3 regions of the Solibacillus sp. FSL W8-0474 genome follow, and region 3 is predicted to be linked to each of the others. Evidence: predicted binding sites of a transcription regulator. Region 3 holds the regulator's gene; each other region holds the start of a gene.
What was found. The regulator Rex, encoded in region 3, represses fermentation and respiration genes when NADH is low (regulators of the CRP and FNR family bind a similar motif). The targets are predictions, from matches to a motif close to TTGTGAAATATTTCACAA.
Positions count from the first base shown of each region.

Region 1: a site for Rex is predicted at 3,180-3,197, ahead of NYE67_RS10330 (DUF1641 domain-containing protein). Genes of this name have one in related genera too.
Region 2: a site for Rex is predicted at 2,058-2,075, ahead of yeiL (transcriptional regulator YeiL). Genes of this name have one in related genera too.

Region 1 is NZ_JBBOQJ010000001.1:2,097,380-2,102,555, reverse strand. It holds gene NYE67_RS10350 (MFS transporter) at 1-554, opposite strand, end outside; gene NYE67_RS10345 (LysE family translocator) at 671-1,297, opposite strand; gene NYE67_RS10340 (VOC family protein) at 1,805-2,173, shown strand; gene NYE67_RS10335 (GNAT family N-acetyltransferase) at 2,188-2,850, opposite strand; gene NYE67_RS10330 (DUF1641 domain-containing protein) at 3,252-3,680, shown strand; gene NYE67_RS10325 (NAD(P)/FAD-dependent oxidoreductase) at 3,713-4,900, shown strand; gene NYE67_RS10320 (serine protease) at 5,021-5,176, shown strand, end outside.
Region 2 is NZ_JBBOQJ010000001.1:2,601,165-2,606,340, forward strand. It holds gene alaS (alanine--tRNA ligase) at 1-519, opposite strand, end outside; T-box leader at 586-793, opposite strand; gene NYE67_RS13140 (MFS transporter) at 848-1,996, opposite strand; gene yeiL (transcriptional regulator YeiL) at 2,102-2,770, shown strand; gene NYE67_RS13150 (NupC/NupG family nucleoside CNT transporter) at 2,827-4,059, opposite strand; gene recD2 (SF1B family DNA helicase RecD2) at 4,402-5,176, opposite strand, start outside.
Region 3 is NZ_JBBOQJ010000001.1:3,694,743-3,699,918, reverse strand. It holds gene NYE67_RS18700 (ABC-F family ATP-binding cassette domain-containing protein) at 269-2,209, opposite strand; gene NYE67_RS18695 (redox-sensing transcriptional repressor Rex) at 2,423-3,055, shown strand; gene tatA (twin-arginine translocase TatA/TatE family subunit) at 3,139-3,366, shown strand; gene tatC (twin-arginine translocase subunit TatC) at 3,383-4,204, shown strand; gene NYE67_RS18680 (CPBP family intramembrane glutamic endopeptidase) at 4,312-5,040, opposite strand.

The sequences.
Region 1 (5,176 bases), 1.6 Mb from region 3:
ATAGAAATTAAACTAAGCGCTGAAATTGAGAAGAAGGGCAGAAACCATAAAACAGCTGCAAATATTGAACCTAAAATGGGGCTCAACACTTTACCGAAAGTATTAGACGTTTCAATTATTCCTAACGTCGAACTTATTTTTTCATCATCATCCTGATATAGGTCACCTACAAGGGGCATAACGATCGGCATTGCTCCTGCCGCACCGATTCCTTGAATAACCCTACCAATAATGATCATCATGTACGGGTCATCCATTTTCCAGGAAGCAAACCCGGCAATAAGACCACCGATTAAAGCGAGGATTAAACTAGGCAATATTACCATTTTCCTTCCAAATCGGTCTGATAAATAACCTGCTACAGGTATAAGGAAAATTGCTGCAATAGAATAGCTTGTAATAATCATGCTTGACTGAAATGATGTGATCCCGACCTTGTCTTCGAGTATCGGGAGCACCGGTATAAGCATGGAATTTCCCAGTGTCATGATAAGAGGAATTGAAGTTAAACTGACAATACACCAGACACTTACTTGAGCCTTACTTTTGTCCATTACCACACCTCGACTAATTTGTTTATTTATAAGGTATGGTTTCATTTCGGGTATTTTATGCGCCTTAATTATTTGACAAGTTTTTCATATAACAATTTAAGTGTTGTCCGCATGCATTAAAATAACATTTGGAAAGCCATTTTGCCGAAGTATAGTCCGAATCCGATCATTAATATGGCTGAAACGAAGGAAACGATTTTCAAAAGCCTCGTGGATAATAATTTTCGTGCGACACTTGAGAAAAAGGACATAAGAAAATCCACTAAAATAATACCAACTAAAATGGCGATACTAAGTATTATGATTTGATAGATTGTAGTTGAACCCGCATTTTTTGCAAGGATGGAGCCATATATCCCAAGCCAAAAAAGAATCGTTAGCGGATTTAGCAGCGACATGAAGAAACCGGACATAATTGATTGTCTAAGACGTGTTCTTTTTTTGGTATTTGAATCCATCTCAATTTTATGTAGCGATAGAAGATTTTCTATACCTGTATACAAAAGGACAAAACAGCCGAAAGACCAAAGTATCGTTTTCAATAATTCCGATTCAATAAATTGTCCAATCCCAAAATAAACAACAAACATATAGATGATATCGGTTACTATGGCACCGAGACTAAAAAACCAGGCATGAAAAAACCCATTCTTCAAACCCGTATTTAATAAAACGGTCTTAACAGGTCCGATTGTTGCAGCCATAGATACGCCTAAAAAGACATACGTCAAGATAGAATTCATGAATAGCCCCCCAAGAAAATGATTTCCTTGCATTTTATTCCGAGCCAATGACTTCTAGGACTAGTTAAAGGGAAAATCAAATAGAAAATGTCATGAATAAATAAAATAGCTTAGATTAATTGAGTTTTGATTTTAGAAGGATGGACAATGAGTAGTTATGGTTATGGTGGAGGAGATTGAAGTGTGTAATGAGATAAATAGCGGAAGGAATTTCCCTTATTTCGAAAATAAAATAAAAAGTAATCAAAATAAGGGAAGTAATTTCCGCTATTGACCTAAAAAACATGTAATTTCATGATTTTATTTGAAATAACGGTAAAACATTCCTTTATTTAACCTAGAAATGAGCTACATCATTCAAATAACGGTAAAGCCTTCCCTTATTTTAGAGAGGGCATTCACACTTTATAAGAAATAGTTATGGATTTTCATAAATAACCCATAATTTTATTTATATACCATATTACATATAATAAAATTAGTCTTAATACTTAGGGGGATATATATATGATTATAGGATTACATCATGCTCAAATTACGATACCAAAAGGTGCCGAAGAAGAAGGAAAAAATTTTTATTGCCATGTTTTACAGTTAGAAGAAATTCAAAAGCCAGATTCGCTTCAAGGAAGAGGGGGCTTTTGGTTACAAGTTGGTAGTACACAAGTTCATGTAGGAACAGAAGATGGTTTTGACAGATTATCAACGAAAGCCCATTTAGCATATGAGGTAGAAGATGTATCCTATTGGAAAGAAGTATTGATTGAAAATGATATAAAAATATTAGATTCAGTGCCTATTCCCAATTTTGAACGTTTTGAGTTTAGAGATCCTTTTGGAAACAGAGTCGAGATGATAAGTAACACTAAAAAATAGCTTAAGTAATACACCTATTTAAACGGATTTCTCCACTCCATTAGCACACCGTAATGACAGGATTCTTCGTCCTCCAAATAATTGGTTATGACCTGGACAGGGATTCGTCCACAGCGCAGTAAAAAGGAAATGACAGAATCCTGTATATCGCCGTTTACTACGGACTGAACGTATAGTTCCGGTGTCATGTCATTTTCATAACGATGGTAGCCGGGCATGCGACTTCCTCCTAATAATCTTTCCAGCTTGAGATGGACGACTATGTCATACATCGATAACATGAGCCATTTTCCTAAGCCTAACTTACGATAAACAGGACTTACACAAATATCAACTACATAAAGTGTATTGCCGTTTTGATTGTGATTTCTAATATAACCGTTGTCTGTTATTTCCTCCCATGTATGGTGCGGTGCATTCATATCAAAGTCGACAAGCAAGGCTGTCATAGAGCCAGCAAGTTTACCTTCCACTTCAATACACAATGCACCTTCTGGAAATAGCGCAGTATGATTTTTTAATTGCTCCGTATTCCACCATAATTCTTCGGGGAATGGAGGGGGGAAACATTCTTTTTGAATGCGGATTAATTCAGCGAAATCCTCTTCCCGATAATTTCGAATCGTCGCAGGGAACGGTTTACTTTCATTGGATACATATAACTCTTTATAATACATTGCTCCGCCTCATTTCCGGTTTGGATTAAGATGTTTGCGCAAGTATTTCTAAGTTGTAGCACTCCGCTTTTATAAGTTTCTTCTTATTAATTACTGCATAAATTTATTTACCTAAAAAAATTATCGCAAAAAAATACTTCATTAAAATAAAATATAAAAGAATAATTCAACCCGAAAAATCACAGAATATCTCTTAAAATACATAAAAATAAAAGTTTTTAATCGGTTCAAATTACAGAATATTCGATTATTTTATTTTTCCTAATTTTATTTCATTTTTCTAATTGTAACAAGTGATTCTTTGTGCTATCGTTGCTTAATGAATGGGTATGTGAAAGGAATTACAAATAAGTATGAACTTTCGTTAGAAAAAATATTGGTGTTGGCAAAGGAGAGTTATTATGTCAGAAATGAATAATCAGCAGGTAGAAAAAGTGTCTGTTACACAAGAACAATTAGACGTATTAGACCAACTATTAAAGCCAGAGGTGCAGGCTTCATTGACTACTTTGGTAGATAATTTACCGAAATTAGCTGAAATGACAACTTTATTAACAAAAGCGTATGATTTCGCATCAAGTGTTGCAACAGATGAAACGCTAAAAAATGATACAGTAGCTGCAGTTACTGAAATGGCAAGCCCAGTAGTAGGAACAGCAAAATCTATTGCTCAAACTGCAATTGAAGCGAAAGACCGTGCTGAAGTAAGCAATGAAACAGTAGGCGTATTTGGCTTATTAAAAATGTTGAAAGACCCTCAAGTACAAGGGGCATTACGTTTTGCAAATGCATTTTTACAAGTAGCAGCTGAACGTAAAGAAACGAAATAATTGCATAATCTATTTATTGGAGGATATTGATCATGGTAACTAAAGAAATCGTTATTTTAGGTGCTGGGTTTGCCGGTGTATTAGCTGCTCAAACAGCTCGCAAATTTTTAACTACGAATGAAGCGCGTATTACAGTCGTAAACCAATTCCCAACACATCAAATTATTACAGAATTACACCGTCTTGCAGGTGGAACAATTAAAGAAGGCGCTGTATCTTTATCACTTGAAAAAATCTTCAAAGGCTTAGATATTAACCTTGAAATCGCTAAAGTGAACAGCTTTAATGTAAATAATAAAGAAGTAGCACTTTCAAACGGCAAAACTTTACAATATGATACGTTAGTAGTTGCTTTAGGAAGCCAAACTGGATTCTTCGGTATCCCAGGCTTAGAGGAAAACTCTTTCGTATTAAAATCTGTTGATGAAGCAAACGCTATTCGCGAGCATATTGAAGCTCGTATTAAAGAATACGCTAAAACTAAAGATGAAGCAGACGCGACAATCGTTATCGGCGGTGGCGGTTTAACAGGTGTTGAGCTTGTAGGTGAAATCGTTGACCACTTCCCGAAAGTAGCGGAAAAATACGGTGTACAATTCGAAGACCTAAAAATCAAGCTAGTTGAAGCAGGTCCAAAAATTTTACCAGTATTCCCGGATAACTTAATCGACCGTGCGACAACTTCATTACAAAAACGTGGTGTTGAATTTATCACGTCAACTCCTGTTACAGGTGTAGAAGGAAATGTAATTCAGTTAAAAGACCGTGAGCCAATCGTAGCTAATACATTAGTATGGACTGGTGGGGTTGCACCACTTCCAATCGTAGGTGAATCTGGTTTAGCAGCAGATCGCGGTAAAGCGACAATCAACGATTTCCTACAATCAACTTCTCACCCAGAAGTATTTGTAATCGGTGATGCTTCAGCACATATTCCTAACCCGGGCGACCGTCCAACTTATGCACCAACAGCACAAGTTGCATGGCAGCAAGGTGAAGTAGCAGGCTATAACATCTTCGCTCAAATTAAAGGCGCAGATTTAAAAGAATTCAAATTCACAAACTCAGGTACTTTAGGTTCTTTAGGACGTAAAGACGGTATCGCTACAATTGGTGCTAACAATACGCAACTAGTAGGATTACCAGCTTCACTGATGAAAGAAGCTTCAAATGTTCGTTATATGACACATATTAAAGCGCTATTCGGTTTAGCGTATTAATTATATGGCATACTAGAAAGTTTATTACTTTCTGGTATGTCTTTTTTTTAGGAATAAATTTCACTTTTTTAGTAAAAACCTATTATAATGGAATAAAATGATTGATGAGGTGATATATAGTTGAAATATTTTGAAGCATCCAACTCTTTATTTCTTTTAAATGAGCAACAGCGGAACCAATTTTCAAGACTTGAATACTATGATTACTTTTATCACTTAATTCATCCAGACTTCCATTCCTTATCATTCGCTAATTTTAGTTTAAGTGATTTATGG
Region 2 (5,176 bases), 1.1 Mb from region 3:
TTCTGAGTTCGGACCAGATGGACCTTCTCCGATATCCCAGAAGTTTCCTTCCAAACGAATTAAACGCTCTTTCGGAATACCGATTTCGTTGTGCCATACATCATAAGCTTCTTGGTCTTCCGGGTGAATAGTTACTGATAACTTTTCCGGATCAAAGCCCATCCATTTTTCGTCCGTTAAAAATTCCCAAGCGTAATGAATTGATTCTTTTTTAAAGTAATCCCCGATTGAGAAATTCCCCAGCATTTCAAAGAAAGTATGGTGACGTGCTGTTTTCCCTACATTCTCGATATCATTTGTACGAATAGATTTTTGTGCATTTGTAATACGTGGGTTATCCGGAATAATACGTCCGTCAAAATATGGCTTTAATGTCGCAACTCCCGAGTTGATCCATAAAAGTGATGGGTCATTAATTGGCACTAATGGTGCGGATGGTTCAATATGATGTCCTTTTTCTTTAAAAAAATCAAGATATAGACGACGAATTTCAGAACCTGTCATTGTTTTTGTAGTCATAATTATATCCTCCTGTAATGTTTTTGAAGTACGATGAATTGGGCACAAAAAAAGCCTTCATCCCGGTAAAGGGACGAAGACTGTTATCTCGTGGTACCACCCTAATTTATAATGCATAAAGCATTATATCTCAAGTGCTTATAACGTAAGCATACGGCAGGTATTAGCTGCACTCTGGAGTAGCTTTCCGTAATTTTCGCGGAGATTTTTTCAGCCAAGAAATCTCTTTCTGCTCACGAAGTCCAATACGTACTTGTTCCATCATCGTTTTCATTAATATATGTTCTTCATTATAGAAAATTGACTACGTGCTGTCAATCCGCATTCCTTAATAATTAAAACGATTTTTCGTCAATAGTATCAATACAATAGCTGGTCCTGTACAAATAACCATTCCTAAAAATGCCAAACTAGGTTCAACTTCATACAGAGCTCCACCTAAAAGCGTTAAGATCGCAGCACTTAAACTCATTGCAAGCGCAGAATAAATCCCCTGTGCATTCGGGATTTGTTCTTTCGGTAATGCTTGAGATATGTAGCGGATGAATGCGTAATGCGCCATTGCAAATGACAGTGCGTGAAGTGCCTGAGACACAATAAACATAGGCATATTTGGAAAAGCATATATCATAATCCAACGTACAGTTGAACCAACCGCTGCCAATAACATTAACGATGATGGCTTCCACTTCGTTAAGAACGTATCTGCTTTTAAAAAGTAAATAATCTCAAATAACACTGCGACATTCAATATCATTCCGATATAAAAGGGGTTTACGTTTAACTCCTGTAAATATATATAGCCATAATTATAGTAAGAGGCATGTGCCCCTTGAAGTAAGATCACTACAAATAATACGACAATAAAACTTTTTACATCAAATAGCCCTTTCATCGATAATGCTTTTCCAGTTTCCTTTGAAGGAGCTAAGCTCAAAACATTTGGGGCGGGCATTAGTTGAATTGCTAATAATGCAGTTAAACCGAAAATCATCGCCCATAAAATCATTTGTTCGCCGTACATTCCTGTAATCATACTAATAATTAATACAGCAACTACATAGCCAAATGAACCTAGTGAACGTGCCTTACCATAATGAATTCCACCTTGCTGCATTAATGTCGCTGCGCTGCTTTCCACTGCAGGTAATAATGCAGGATACAATGCACTAAAAAGCATCGTCATGATGAATAAGCCTACAAAAGAATCGATAGGTACATAAAGTAGTGCGGTTACTAAAGATGCCACTGTGAAGAATATAAGTACATTTTTATTGCTCATTATTTTTGAGACATACGGGAAAATAAGGATTGTCGAGATTGCTCGTGCAACTAAACCAAACCCCATAATAATACTCGCATCTGAAACGGTTAAACCTTTGTCATTAATAAGCCAGCCTGTCCAATAAGGTAAAAATATACCCCACGTAATAAAGAACATAAAAAAATTCTTTGCCAGCCAACGCTGATTGTTCATAATAATATAGCCTTCTTCCATTCTTATAATGTTGAATAATAGCACGACAATTTGTACAATAATGTGAGATATCTCATATTTTATATTAAGGAGTTGCTTTATAATTTGAGAAAGTTATCACTAGAAGAAAGTAAACCTTATATTGAGCAATACCCTATTTCTCAATATTTTTCATTTGATATTAATCCTTTTATACAAGTTTATGAATTTGATAAAGGGGAGTATATTTTTCATGAGCATTCTTTTCCCGACTATTTGTATTACATGATTGAAGGAAAAGCAAAATTATATGTTACACATAAAAACGGGAAAATTTCTCTAATTGATTTTATAACATCTCCTACATTTATGGGAGAAATGGAATTATTAAATGCAGAACGTTACTCAAAAGGCATCCAGACCGTTACAACATCCATTTGTTTTGCAATTTCCATCCGTGAAGTGAAAGAAAAATTATTAGCTGATCCGGTATTTTTAAAAATGCTCTGTCTTTTTTTAAGTCAAAAAACTATGGATATGACAGCCAAATATACTCAAAACCAGGCTTATCCATTAGAAAATAGACTGGCATCATTCATTTTACTATCGTCTGATAAACAATTCTATAAAGAAAAACATACAGAGGTATGCGAATATTTAGGGGTATCATACCGACATTTATTATTTGTTCTGGCACAATTTTGCGAAGAAGGATACTTAACGAAGAAAGATCGGGGTTATGTCCTAACAAATCGACAAGTACTAGAAAAGCTTGCTAGCGAAATTACTTACTAAAAAAAGACTGCGCTAAACTAAGTTTTAGCACAGTCTCCTATATAATAATTTCTTATTTAAATAAACATACCTGCAATAGCAGCTGATAATAGAGATGCTAACGTACCTGCAGCAACTGCCTTAACCGCAAGTTTTGCAATCATACTACGTTTTTCAGGAGCCATACCGCCAAGACCACCAATTAAGATACCCATTGAGCTTAAATTAGCAAATCCGCATAGCGCAAATGAAATGATAATAGCTGTCTTATCCGAAAATTCACCAATCACAGGACCGAAGTTAGAATACGCTACAAATTCATTTAAAATTAATTTTTGACCAATAAATGAACCGGCGCGAACTGCTTCATCCCATGGTACACCAATTAAAAATGCTAATGGAGCAAATACATATCCTAAAATACCTTCAAGTGTTACGTTATCTAAGGCTGTCCATCCTGTAAAGTTACCTATCCAGCCAGTTACGCCACCTAAAATACCATTCAGCAATGCGATTAATGCGATGAAACTTAGTAACATTGCACCAACGTTTACTGCTAATTTTAAACCGTCAGATGCCCCGGATGCAGCAGCATCAATAACGTTTGTCGCTTCAGAATTACGTTCTAGTTTGAAATCTGCTTCATCGATTTCTTCTGTTTCAGGAATCATTAGCTTTGCCATAACCAAACCTGCTGGAGCGGCCATGAAACTTGCAGCCAATAAGTATTCAAGAGGCACACCTAATAAAGAATACCCGATTAATACAGAACCTGATACCGATGCAAGACCACCAGTCATAACAGCGAACATTTGTGACTTTGTCATTTTATTTAAAAATGGACGAATTACAAGCGGTGCTTCTGTTTGACCAACGAAAATATTAGCAGCAGCATTCACCGACTCTGCTTTTGTTGTTCCTAACACTTTTGATAAAAAGCCACCGATAATTTTAATGATAAATTGCATAATCCCTAGATAGTAAAGAACAGAGATTAAAGAAGAGAAGAAAATAATAATCGTTAATACACTCATTGCAAAAACAAATCCAACATTATTCGGATCTGCTAATCCGCCAAATACGAAGGAAATCCCTTCATTTGCATAACTTATTAACTTTTGTACCCCTTCAGAAAGTTGCATTAATCTTTCACGGCCATATGACCACTTTAATACGATAAATGCGAAAATTAGTTGTACAATTAAACCTGATATAATAATTCTCCACTGAATTGCTTTACGGTTATTTGACAATGCTATAGCAATCGCTACGATTCCAACAATACCTATGATTCCCCAAACGAAATCCATGTTTGCGCACCTTCTCCTTTAATTTTGTAAACCTTTTCATTTTACATTATTTGACATCAAACTTCGGACATCATATACGTTTTTATTATACTAACATAATCACATACATATTATTAATTAATAGTTTCTTTAAAAACTTCTGACATTTATATTTTGCGACTTTAATGTTTAAAAGTGTCATGTCATAATTCCCTTAACTTTTTATTATATTTTAAAAACATTTCCCTTTTTCGATGAAGATAAACAATCCACATATTATAAAGTATTTTGAAGTCAAACAAACTTTAATACAACAAAAAACCAGCTATTTTCATTCAGAAATGAAAAAAATAGCTGGTTTTATTATTCATTAAAATCATATGGAGAAATGTCATTCATGCCTATTAATGGATGAATATACGGTGCAGTTTCCACTGTTAAATGATTCGGTAATGATTCTCCGATTTTATGTGAGGAGGTAGTATTTAGTAGACCTAACTGTTCAGAAGATGTTTTTGATTGTTTTTTTTCACTAATTCCTTCTGTTTTTACCTCTTTTTCCGGTATTTCATTTACTTCCTGTATTTCTGTAATTTCAGGATCAAGTCGAGCCTTTAATGTTGTTAGTCGTGTTAAATCATCATTTTTGGCTAAGCCATTCGCTAATACATCCGGCTCGCCGCATAATATTAAGAAGTTTTTTGCGCGTGTTATTCCGGTATACAGTAAATTTCTACGTAGCATTTTAGAGTAGCTGCGTACTACCGGCATAATAACCGTTTGAAATTCCGAGCCTTGGGATTTATGAATTGAACAGCAATATGCCAATGTTATTTGATTTAAATCAGCACGTTGATAGGTCACTTCAATCCCATCATAACTTACGATTAATAAATCCTGCTTTTCTACTGTTTCCTTTGCTCGAATAATGGAAATCACTTCACCCATGTCACCATTAAATACATTATTATCCGGCTGATTCACTAGCTGCAGTACTTTGTCCCCGATACGGTAAATCGTATCACCGAAAACAAGTTCTTTTCTTGTCCCATCATTCGGATTGACAAGCTGCTGAATTTCTTTATTTAAATTATCGATGCCTGCAGGACCTTTGTACATCGGCGCTAAAACTTGAATA
Region 3 (5,176 bases):
TTTTCACATCGGATTGTGTATAACTTTGATTTTAATTGTGGATAATGTGGAAAACTATGTTGATATGTTGGTAGAACTAGATTTGTATTGTGTATAAAATTGTGGAGAAATTTGTAGAAATTTGGCGTATTGACCTATATATATGATTATTATGTAGATAGGAAAATTATAGAATTAGTATTATACAATAATAATGAGAACTAGAGTTACTTACAAAAGAGGCTACAGTAAAAAAGAGTGCCCAAAATTTCTTTTGGACACTCCTTTACTATAGTTGTTCTAGTTCGTCATTTAATTCAAGCCATTCCATCTCAAGTTCCTCGTGTTGCTGCTTTACTTCATTTAATTCAGATTGTATCGATAATGTTTTTTCGTGGTCTGAGTAAATGGCAGGATCACAAAGTTGCTCTTCAAATGTTGCAATAGTGTCAGCCAATGCACCCATATTTACTTCGATTTCCTCGACAGCACGGCGAATTTGGCGTTCTCTCTTTTTCGTATCTTTATCAATCATAGATGTCGATTTCATTTGAGTATTTTTTTCTGCCGCATTTTTTTCAGTTGCAGGTGTTTGCATAGCAGCCAGCTCTTGAAGTTCTTCTTTTTTCTCTAAATAATAGTCATAGTCTCCTAAATATTCAAAAGAACCTGTGCTGGATAGTTCAATAACTTTAGTTGCGATCCGGTTAATGAAGTAACGGTCGTGTGAAACGAAAAGAAGCGTCCCTGGATAATCGATTAATGCATTTTCCAATATTTCTTTACTGTCTAAGTCCAAATGGTTTGTAGGCTCATCTAGTACAAGAAAGTTAGATTTTTGCATCATTAATTTTGCCAGTGCAAGACGTGCTTTTTCGCCACCGGACAGTGAGTTTACAGATTTCGCCACGTCATCGCCACTAAAAAGGAAGCGCCCCAAAATATTGCGGATATCTTTTTCGTTTAATAATGGCCATTCATCCCAAAGTTCACTTAATACAGATTTATTGGAATGGAGTTTTGCCTGTTCCTGATCATAGTAGCCAATTTGGACATTCGTACCGTAACGAATATCTCCTGCAATTGCCTGTATATCCTTAACGATTGTTTTTAATAAGGTAGACTTGCCGACACCATTCGGTCCGACAAGGGCAATGCGGTCTTCCCTAAATACGCGCATTCGAATATTTGTCGAAATTTCCTTTTGGGAGAAGCCGATTGATAAATCATCAATGGATAGTACATCATTTCCACTTTGACGCTCAATAGTAAAGCCAAAGTTCGCACTTTTTTCATCGCCATCCGGAGAGTCCATCCAATTTGTTTTTTCCAATACTTTACGACGGGACTGTGCCATTTTGGTTGTCGAGGCACGTGCTAAGTTTTTTTGAATGAATGTTTCAAGCTTTGATTTTTCATCCATTTGGCGTTCATACATTTTTAAGTCCCGCTCATAATTTTTTGCCTTTTCTTCTAAATAACCACTGTAATTCCCAACATATTTAGATACTTTCGTACGTGATACTTCATAAACGATCGACACGACCTGGTCTAAAAAGTATCGGTCATGGGAAACGATTAAAATTGCACCTTCATATCCTTTTAAATACCCTTCTAGCCATGACAATGTCTCAATATCCAAATGGTTTGTCGGTTCATCCAAAATCAGTAAGTCCGGCTTTGATAAAAGAAGCTTCGCAAGGGCTAGGCGTGTCCGTTGTCCGCCGGAAAGTGAGCGAATCGGCTTATCATAGTCCTCAGGGAAAAACTGCATCCCATGTAATACGGAACGTGTATCGGCTTCATATTGGTAGCCACCTGCATCTTTGAAGTCATGCTGTAATTGGTCATATTCTCCAGTAACCCGTGTATATTGTTCAGTGTTTTCATAGATGCTTGGATCTGCCATTTGTTTTTCTAACTGGCGCAGCTTCTGTTCTTGATTTTGTAGGCTTGAAAAAATTGTCATCATTTCGTCCCAAATTGATAGCTCTGAATCGATTCCTGCATGTTGCTCCAAATAGCCGAGTCGTATATCTTTCGGAATAATAATTTCACCTGAGTCGTAACTCATTTGCCCGGCAATTATTTTTAATAACGTTGATTTCCCTGCACCGTTTCGACCGACTAATGCAATACGATCACGGTGTTGAACTTCCAACTTTACACCACTTAAAATTTCATCGGTAATAAAGGATTTATATAATTGATTTACTTGTAAGACAATCATTTTTACACCTCAGTTTCTCCTATTTAGTTTAATGGAAGGGAACATCGTACGCAACGATGGATACTTTACTTGTTGCTAGTAGTTTAGTAAGATTAACTTGCTTCTGCTCAAATTAGAGAGCTCAGACAAAGAGTGCTGGATTATGTAGCAACACCTGAATGACCAACATAATGTTGGCCTAACAATTTTCAAATGTACATAGGAGGAGAATGTGTGAAACCAGATATAAAAATTCCACAAGCAACGACAAAAAGACTTCCTCTTTATTATCGGTTTTTAAAAAACTTCTCAAATGAAGGTAAAAAGCGTATTTCATCACAAGAATTAAGTGATGCGATGAAAATAGATTCAGCAACGATTCGACGTGATTTTTCTTATTTTGGGGCACTCGGTAAAAAGGGGTATGGCTATGACGTACAATATTTGCTAGAGTTTTTCCGTCAAACATTGGACCAGGACGAAGCGATGAATGTTGCGTTAATAGGAGTCGGTAACCTAGGGAATGGTCTACTAAAATATAATTTCCAAAAAAATCATAATACACGTATTGTTGTCGCATTTGATACGAAAGCACCTCTTGAAGGAACGACAGTTAGCGACATCCCTGTATTCCATCCAGATCGTTTAGAGGAAATGTATGAAGAATTTGGCGCAGAGTTAGCCATTCTTACTGTCCCATCACGATCTGCCCAAATGATGACAGACCGTCTTGTTAAAATGAATGCAAAAGGGATTTTAAACTTCACGCCTGTACGATTATCCGTACCTGATACATTAAAAGTAATGAACATCGATTTATCGGTAGAATTACAGGCACTTATTTATTTAGTGCGAAATTCAGGTTAGTAACAAATTGTTCACATTACTATAAATAGCAAATTCTAGTTAATTACTGTAAAATGTACATAATAATAGAGGAGGTGGCTATAGTGGTTGTGCATTTAAATGCGATTGGACCGGTGAGCCTAATTATCATTGGACTTATTGCTTTATTAATTTTTGGACCAAAAAAATTGCCATCATTAGGTCGTGCAATGGGGACTACTTTACGCGAGTTCCGTAGCGCTACGAAAGGCTTGACAGATGACGATGATGATTTTGATAACAAGAAAAAAGTTATTGAACATAAAGATAATGAAAAAAATGACGTTAAGTAAATAAGGAAGTCTTACTATGAATTCAAGAGAATTAACTGTAGTTGAACATATGGAGGAGCTTAGAAAGCGCTTGTTTTTCGTGGCGATTTTCTTTGTAATGGCTCTTTTTGTAGGGTTTTATACAGCTAAACCACTAATTCGACACATTCAACGTAGCGATTTAGCTGCTAGTTTTTCCATGAATGCATTTAGTCCGGCAGATCCTTTAACTGTTTATTTACAAGTAACCTTTATTGTGGCAGCAGTCATTGTGTCTCCGCTTTTGCTTTATCAGCTATGGGCTTTTATTACTCCTGGCTTGCATGAAATGGAACGTAAAGCGACTTTGAAGTATATCCCTTATGCATTTGTTTTAGGTATTGGAGGAATTGCCTTTGCCTACTATATATTATTCCCGTTTATTATGCGCTTTATGACGGATTTATCGGCAGACTTGAATATTACACAAACAATTGGTATTAACGAATTCTTCTCTTTTTTAATCAAGCTGGTAGTACCGTTTGGTATACTATTTCAATTGCCTGTTGTTACATTGTTTATATCCCGTCTTGGTATTATTAATCCTAATCTCATGATAAAGTTTCGTAAGTATGCCTACTTTGTTTTAATCGTTATTTCAGTACTGTTGGCACCGCCTGATTTAGTATCGAATATTATTATTGCGATTCCGCTTTTTATTTTATATGAGATCAGCATTGTCATTTCACGTATCGGCTATCGGAAATACGAAGCGGCCGAAAAGGAACGCATATTAGAAGAGGAAGAACGTGAACGTGAGCTGCAAGTAGAAGAGTTACTCGAACAGCAACGTCGACAAATGGAGCAAATGAATAGTTAAGGTAAAACGCTATCAAAAGGGGTAGCGTTTTTTTTATTGTAAAATACTGCAGTCCATATTTATGGAATTGAAAAACCCGCTATTCAATCTATAGCGGGTTTGAAAAATTATACTTGAAACTTATCTGCATTCATCTGAACAAATGTCACGAACCCATTTAAAAGGATATGAGCGATAATCGGTGTGAGAAGTCGCTTTGTTTTAAAATATAAAAATGAAAAAATCATACCACAAATGGTATAAAGTAAAATGTGAGTGAAGTCCATATGAATGGCAGCAAAGATGATAGCACTAATAATGCTCGCAATCCAGAAGTTATAATTTTGAATAATTGAACCGAAAATAACGCGACGGAATACGAGTTCTTCCAAAACTGGTCCTAGAAATACGGTAGCAACAATCATGATAGGTGCTACTTTTGTGACATTCATAATTGCTTCTGTATTTTCTGAACCCATATCAATTCCTAAGGCGAGCTCTATATACGCTCCAATAGTTTGCCCTAAAAATACGAGGAAAAATCCAATAATCCCCCAACCGATGGATGACCCAATCGACGCTTTTTCCCCTTTAAAAACATCCCAAAATTGCTTATTGCGGGAGATCAAAATAAAACTCACGACAAATGCGACCCCAAATGCTATTGTTGTCCACCAAGCCTGTAATTTAATTATACGGTCTTGCTCAGATACACCAGAAAAAAGTTGTAAAAGGGAATCTTTTAAACTAGGAATGAATATAAGTAATAAGACTGATAATTGACAAATGATATAAGTTAATAACACATAAAATGCAGTTTTCTGTGTTTTAAACTTAGAAGATGAGGTAGACGTCACGGATTAATAACCTTCTTTCTAATTGTTACAGCATGAAATTCTACACAAAAATCGTGTGAAATGCCGTATTTTTTATTATACATTTAACTAAGGACTATTATGATATAGCCATTAGCATACATTACTTCTTTATTGT